Regions from separate parts of the Paraburkholderia sp. BR14374 genome, predicted to be linked through region 1. Evidence: riboswitches for the same ligand, from Rfam matches in the RefSeq annotation. Region 1 holds a riboswitch; each other region holds the start of a gene.
The links. Region 1 has a riboswitch for cobalamin ahead of AB3X86_RS00490 (TonB-dependent receptor). Riboswitches for the same ligand answer to the same signal wherever they lie in the genome.
Positions count from the first base shown of each region.

Region 1 (2,260 bases):
GCTGCGGTCGTCGCCCTCGGCGAGCGTGAAGTGGGTGGTCCACCAGTCGGTCAGCTTGCCGTTCGCAAACACCGATACCTGACGCACCTTGCTATAGAGGTTGTTCAGATCGGTTGGCACGCCGTACGCATTGTCGTAGCTGTTGTTGTTGTTCGACTGGAAGTAGCTGACGCCCGCATCCCACTTGTCGGTGAACTCATGGCGCAGCGACGCGCTGATGCTCTCGTTCAGATTGCCGTTCGCGTTCGGATTCGCGCCCGGCGCCTCGAGCGGATCGAGCGACGAAAAGCCGTCGCTCTTCGTGCGCGCTAGCGAGATGTTGAAGGTCGTGCGGCCGTCCTGATCGAGCGCGCCGTTCACGCCGGCCGTTTGCATCTGCGTGTGATAGCTGCCGTAGCCGAGCGAAAAATTGAAGCGCGGCGGATGATCGCCGCCGTCTTTCGTGAACACCTGCACGACACCGCCGATCGCGCCCGAGCCGTACAACGCCGACACGTTGCCGTTCACGACTTCGACGTGATCGACCTGGTCGAGCGGAATCTGTGCGAGCTGAGCGGAGCCGAGACTCACCGAATCGACGCGCACGCCGTCGATCAGCAGCAGCGATTGCGTCGACGACGCGCCGCGCAGAAAGAGGCTCGTGGTCGAACCGGGGCCACCCGTGCGCGAAATTTGCGCGCCGGGCGCGAGTCGCAGCAGGCCGGGCAGATCGGTCGCGGTCGTGTCGGCGATATCCTGCTGATCGAACTGCGTGGTCTGCGGGATCGCGTCGCGCAACGCTTGCGCTCCGCGTTGTGCGGTCACGACGATCGGCGACAGCACGTTGCCCGATGCATCGGCGGAAGTGGGATTGGCCGCATCGGCAACGTTTAGGGCGTTCGCGGTGTTTGCATCCGCAGCTGACGATGAAGGCACAGGCTCGGCGCTTTGCGCATGCGCGACGAGCGGCAGGCTCGCGAACGCGAGCAGCGTCGCGCGGGCGATGGGGGACAACATGGGATGACATTCCTGTGGATGGCATGCGCGGCCTGCTTCCCCGCAGGCCGACGCGTCACGAGGCGTCCCCCATGTTTAACGTTTTCGCGGGGGACGTCCCTCTTTTCTGGCCGGTATCCGGGCTACGACACATCGATCCCGCCTTCCCACGCGTGACGCGCAGTGGCACACTCGCAGATTGAACTTCCAACCGTGCGACAAGGACCGACCTGCATGAGCACATCACATGCGGTCGTTTACCGTTGCGGGGGCAGCGCAGGTTCGCGCATCCGGTTTGGCACCGCGCGCGCCCTGCTTCCCGTTTAACTGCGCGCGCCGAAAAGCGCGCGCGGGCACCAGAGTGCGGGAAGTGTAGGAGCGGCTTCGCGGGGCGTCAAGAAAGGCCAACCGGAGCGCGATCCGTTCTGTCGAATGCAGGTTATTGTCCGATGGATTGCCGGTGTTTGATCTTATGGTCGACGACACGACTCGCAACGAACTTGCATGAAGCGATGCTGTTACGTCTCGAAACGAGACAATTGTCGGAACCTGTAATATTCCGCGCTAAAATGCGATGTCTTTAGAGGACGCAGCACATGCTCACCGAACTCGAATCACTCTCCCAGAACATCGGCAAGCTGATTGCGATCAGCAAGCGCCACAACGAAGCGCGGATCGCGCTCGAAGAGCAGCTCGCGCAAACGCGTGCCGAAGTACAAGCCACGCACACCGAACTCGCGCAATTGCGTGCCGAGCGCGACGCACTGCAAGCTGAACGCGACGCGCTGTCCGCCAAGATCGACGACGCTCAGGTGCGCCTGAATGCGATTCTCGAAAAATTGCCGCGCGCACGCGCAAGCAGCGAACCGGATAACCAGCTCGATCTGCTCGAGTCCGCCCAGCCCGAACACGAGGAAGCGGAAGGCGACGTGAGCCGACACGGAGAAAGCGCATGACCACCAAGCAGATCGAAGTATCGATTCTGGAAGTACCCTACCGTCTCGCCTGTTCGCCCGAAACGGAAGGCGCGCTGCTCGAGGCGGTCGCGCGCGTCGACGCCGAGATGAAGAAAATCCGCAGCGGCAGCAATGTGCGCGGCACCGATCGCATCGCGGTGATGGCGGCACTGTCGCTGGCATCGGAACTGCTTAAGCTGCAAAGCAGTGTGCGACACGGAGAAGCATTTCCTGCTGAAGAAATCCGGCGTACAATGCAGCAAATGAACGAACAGCTAGGTACTGTGATTGAGCAGTACAGCATGCAGTAAGCAGTAGTTGACTCAATA
Region 1 covers NZ_JBFPKF010000001.1:119,593-121,852, forward strand. The annotation lists gene AB3X86_RS00490 (TonB-dependent receptor) at 1-996, opposite strand, end outside; cobalamin riboswitch at 1,087-1,351, opposite strand; gene AB3X86_RS00495 (ATPase) at 1,572-1,931, shown strand; gene AB3X86_RS00500 (cell division protein ZapA) at 1,928-2,242, shown strand.

Region 2 (2,260 bases), on a different contig from region 1:
CAGCACAGACAACCGTTCGCGAGTTCATACAATTGCCCTTCGGTCTCGACGCCGTTTTCATCGCAACCGATGCCGCAGCCCTTGAGGATTTCGCCGTCGATGCCGAGTTCGCCGAACTCGTTGACGATCACCGCGATGCGCTTGCCGCCCGCATGCTGAAGGATGTGCCGCAGCAACGTAGTTTTGCCACTGCCGAGAAAGCCGGTAACGATCGTGACGGGAATCTTGCGCAATTGAGTTTGCATCGTGAGGTCCATCCCTTTGCGTTGCATCGGTCTGCCGCAAGTTCCGCGCATCGGTCGGCATCGGCTGGCGAATGGAGCGAATGAAGCACGCGCAACAGTACCAGCGATCACCAGACACGGGGACGAACGACGGCATTGCCGCGACAACGGAAATACAGAAAGCGGAACTGAGGTCATGAACGCGCCGCCGCATCCCCGCGGCGGTCGTTCTGCTTCTTCGGGCCGGTATCCGGGCTGGCGAAAGCGCCGCTTCCCCTTCCCGGACGAGTGGTTTCTCGTCCAGTGGTGATATGTCGACGCGACCTTGCGCGAGGACATCGAAGCCGGCACCGCGGCGCCCGGCTATCAAGCCGGAACCGCTTTTCGCTTACCGTTGCGGGGACAGCACAGGTTAGCCGCTCTAGCGCAGATGGCTCCCTGTTTCCCGTTTAACTGCATGCGCACGAACGCGCACGCGAGCACCCAAAGTGCGTGCGAGTGTAGGCCCCCGGGCATGCGCAGTCAAGGAACGCAGGGCGCCGGAAAGCGCCGCCGAGGCTTATCTGGCAAGGCGTCATATGCTATCGTATGCGCGCGTTTGGTGCCCGCACATGCGCTCGCATGTGCAGTTAAACGGGAAACAGGCAGCGCGTCGCGCGTTTAACCTGTGCTGTCCCCGCAACGGTAAGCGACCTGCGGCGCGCGATTCGATTCGCCTTCGATTCCGCTGTGCCGCGCATGCGTTTTTTGATGCCACTGTCCCCGCGAATCCGCAAACCGGGACGGGAAGGCGAAGCGCGTGAGGCCGCCAGCCCGGATACCGGCCAGACGCGGAGGCGGCGCCGCATGCATCCGTGCATCAGGTTGCGCCGCCGGCCGCCGGAATCCGCGGGGAACGGATGTGAAGGCGTAGCAGCGCGGCATCGCGTGTGTCGTGGCGTTCTCTCTGAAGAATCCGCCGCGAACCGCACGAGTGGCCGCGCCCGGATTCGCTGTACCGCATGACATCTATATTCACCGCCGTGTGCACCGTCGCACGCCGCTTCTCTCCCCCCATCTCCGCATGGCATGCGCCATGCACGCCGCGATGACGCGCGCCTGGCTGATCGGCGCCGGTCCCGGCGACGTCGAACTGATGACCCTGAAGGCCACTCGTGCGCTCGCCCAGGCCGATGTCGTGCTGGTCGACGATCTGGTCAATCCCGACGTACTGCAGTTTGCAAGCGCCAACGCGCAAGTCGTGTACGTCGGCAAGCGCGGCGGGCATCCGTCGACGCCGCAAGCGGACATCGTCGCGCAAATGCTCATGCATCTGCGCGCGGGACGCAGCGTGGCGCGGCTCAAGGGCGGTGATCCGTTCGTGTTCGGCCGCGGCGGCGAAGAATTGCAGGCGCTGCGGGCGGCGGGTATCGACGTGGACGTGATCAACGGCATTACGGCCGGCATCGCCGCGCCCGCGACGCTCGGCATCGCGGTCACGCATCGCGATTACGCGCAGGGCGTCGTGTTCGTCACTGGCCACGGCGCCGGCAGCGGCGAACCGGACTGGACCGCGCTCGCCGCCACGCGCATGACGCTCGTGATCTATATGGGCATGCGGCGGCTCGGCGAAATCGTCGGCGCGTTGCTCGCGGCCGGCATGTCCGCCGATACGCCCTGCGCGGCGATCGAATCGGCGACGCGGCCGGAGCAGCGTCACGTGCTCGCGCCGCTGCGCGAGTTTGCCGAGGCGGTCGTGCGCGCGGGACTCGGCTCGCCGGCGATCGTGGTGATCGGCGGCGTGGCCTCGTTCGCGCTTGCGCGTGATGCGGCCAAACGCGACGGCCGAGTCGATCACGAACAAGCTGCGAGCGCGATTAAAACGCTGAGCGTCGGCATAGGTTGCCGCTTGCACAGCGATGCGGCTGACATCGAAGCCGCCGTGCGCGCAGCACTCGGTGCGAATGCCTTCGAGCAGATCCGCACCATTGCGACGATCGACGCCAAAGCCAACGAAGCAGGTCTGCTCGAATTCTGTTCGCGCCATCAACTACCGC
Region 2 covers NZ_JBFPKF010000020.1:114,889-117,148, reverse strand. The annotation lists gene cobW (cobalamin biosynthesis protein CobW) at 1-245, opposite strand, end outside; cobalamin riboswitch at 448-726, opposite strand; cobalamin riboswitch at 807-1,068, shown strand; partial or broken gene cobA (uroporphyrinogen-III C-methyltransferase) at 1,312-2,037, shown strand; gene AB3X86_RS31720 (cobalamin biosynthesis protein) at 2,080-2,260, shown strand, end outside.
Region 2: linked by a shared signal. The riboswitch ahead of cobA (uroporphyrinogen-III C-methyltransferase) and the one ahead of AB3X86_RS00490 (TonB-dependent receptor) in region 1 are both predicted to bind cobalamin.

Region 3 (2,260 bases), on a different contig from region 1:
TGCAGCAGAGAAACGAGATTATGGAGAGCGGTCCGCGCCGCGTCAATACCCTTCTCACAAATTATTTTAAAAAGTTGAAGAGCTTAAAAATTGAGCAGTGCCGCGTACAACATGAATTAGTTAGGCGTCCAATAGGATTCCCATAGGCGCCGCGTCGAGTGAAGGTGCGAAAAGCCGTTAAGCAGCTTTTCCACAGAAAATGTTCGCAAGGCTGTGGATAACCGCTCCACAACCGCGCCAAGTACTTGATCCAAAACCATTCTCGCGCGTTGCGCGCGAAGCGTCGCCGCTTGCGCGGCCACGCGTCACCGTCCTATTCAGGCGGACTTCATCGTCACCCGCGCATTCGTACGCATAAAAGCACTGCGCTCGACCATCGCGCCGAACAACAGCCCGATCGTCGTCCACATGACCACCTGCATGCCGATCGCCGCAACGCGGAACTTCCACAGCAGCACGGCCGGGAACGTGGCCGGCACTTCATTGATGACCGGCATCGACAGTTGTACGGCCGCGATGATCGCGACGAATAGGAGCCCCGCGACGATCGAGCCGTTCCATGCACCCAGCTTCGCCGCCGCGCGGCGCCGCACCTTCAGCGAAAACACCATCGTCGCGAGAGAAATCGCGATCATCAGAAAGAATAGGCCCGTGCGCGCGCCGATCGTGTCCGGGTCACCGACCGACGGCGGATTGGCCGGATACTTGATATTCGGCACGACCACGATGGCGATGAACGCGCCAAGCGCGAGCCACGCGGACAGCGCGCGCACGCTCAACGAACCCGCGCGTCCATACGCATAAGCAAACACCAGCGAGAACAGACCGCCGAATGCCGCGCCATATGTGACCACGCCAGTCAGCAGGCCGAGGCCAGCCTGCGTCTCACGGCTCACGATTTCGGGCTCGGGCGCCTCGCCGCGCGCGGCGGCCGCTTTCTCTTCGAATGAAATCGCCTGATCGACCTGTGGTTCACCGACGATTCGCGCGAACGCGAACGTGAGCAAGCCCGCGACGATGCCCGCGAGCATCCCGCGCACCAACAATTTACCTACCATGTCGAACTCCGTTAGTGGCAGGGAAAGCCAAGCAGATGGCGGCCGTCGTGCACGAACTCATGCACGTACATGCCAGGCACGAGCGACGTCGCACCCTGTTCCGCACCAACGAAGTAAAGCGCGAACAACAGCAGCAAGCCGCCGAACACGACCCACGGCAGCAGTTCACGCAAGGGAATGGGAGTGGGCTGGACCGCCGGTTGCGCGGCGCGATCGAAAACAGCTTTGGTCATGATGGACATCTCCTGGGGTAACGCGCCCCGATAGTCGATTGCAGAGGAATGGTGCGAAGCTCAGGTCTGGCTTTCGGCTCTTGTGGATTGCAAGGCCGATTACAGTGGCGCGACCGCGCCGGGCTCTCACCGGCTTCCGTGCTTCGCAGTGTCGGTATTCTACGCGCTAAACTGCGGCTTCCGCGACGGCGAGGGCACGCCGCAACGCGCAACGCACGCCGCGAGCCCGTCAAGCCACGCAGGCAAGTGCGAATGAGGCGCTAACGCAAAGAATGGATACGCGACTATTACTGGTGAGCCATGCGGCAACGGCCGCGCAGCGCGCGGGCCGCTTCCCCGCCGACGATCCGCTCGACGCGCGCGGCCGCGCCGAAGCCGAAGCGGCGCGCGCCCGTCTCGCGCTTCCCGCCGACGCCACCGTATTCACCAGCCCCGCCGCCAGCGCCCGCGAAACGGTCGCCGCGCTCGGTCTGAGCGCCACGCCTGCCGACGCATTGGCGGATATCGACTATGGCAAATGGCGCGGCCAGCGCCTCGCGGACATTGCCGACGAAGCCCCCCGCGAACTCGCCGCCTGGACGCGCGAGCCCGACGCGGCACCGCCCGGGGGTGAATCGTTCGATCGACTTGTGCGGCGGGTCGGAGAGTGGCTCGACGCGCAACAGGCAGACGTACGTTCATGCAACGCGGTCAACGAAGCAGGCTTCGCGGCCTCTGCACACGGTCGCACCATCGTCGCGATCACCCACGCAACGCTTCTTCGAGCGGCAATCGTGCATGCCCTCGGCGCATCGCCAACCGTGTTCTCTCGCATCGAGATCACGCCGCTGTCGGTCGTCGAATTGCACCACTCGCGACGCGGCTGGTCATGGTGGCCGTCTGCCACCGCCTGAACGGAACCGTCGCTTACCTGCCCGATACCACCAGCCGCAACCGGTTCGCCCCCTCGGGAGTCAGCGTGATTTCGGT
Region 3 covers NZ_JBFPKF010000003.1:172-2,431, forward strand. The annotation lists partial or broken gene AB3X86_RS07145 (hypothetical protein) at 1-146, shown strand, start outside; gene AB3X86_RS07150 (CbtA family protein) at 318-1,058, opposite strand; gene AB3X86_RS07155 (CbtB-domain containing protein) at 1,070-1,291, opposite strand; cobalamin riboswitch at 1,332-1,487, opposite strand; gene AB3X86_RS07160 (histidine phosphatase family protein) at 1,564-2,184, shown strand; gene AB3X86_RS07165 (hypothetical protein) at 2,198-2,260, opposite strand, start outside.
Region 3: linked by a shared signal. The riboswitch ahead of AB3X86_RS07155 (CbtB-domain containing protein) and the one ahead of AB3X86_RS00490 (TonB-dependent receptor) in region 1 are both predicted to bind cobalamin.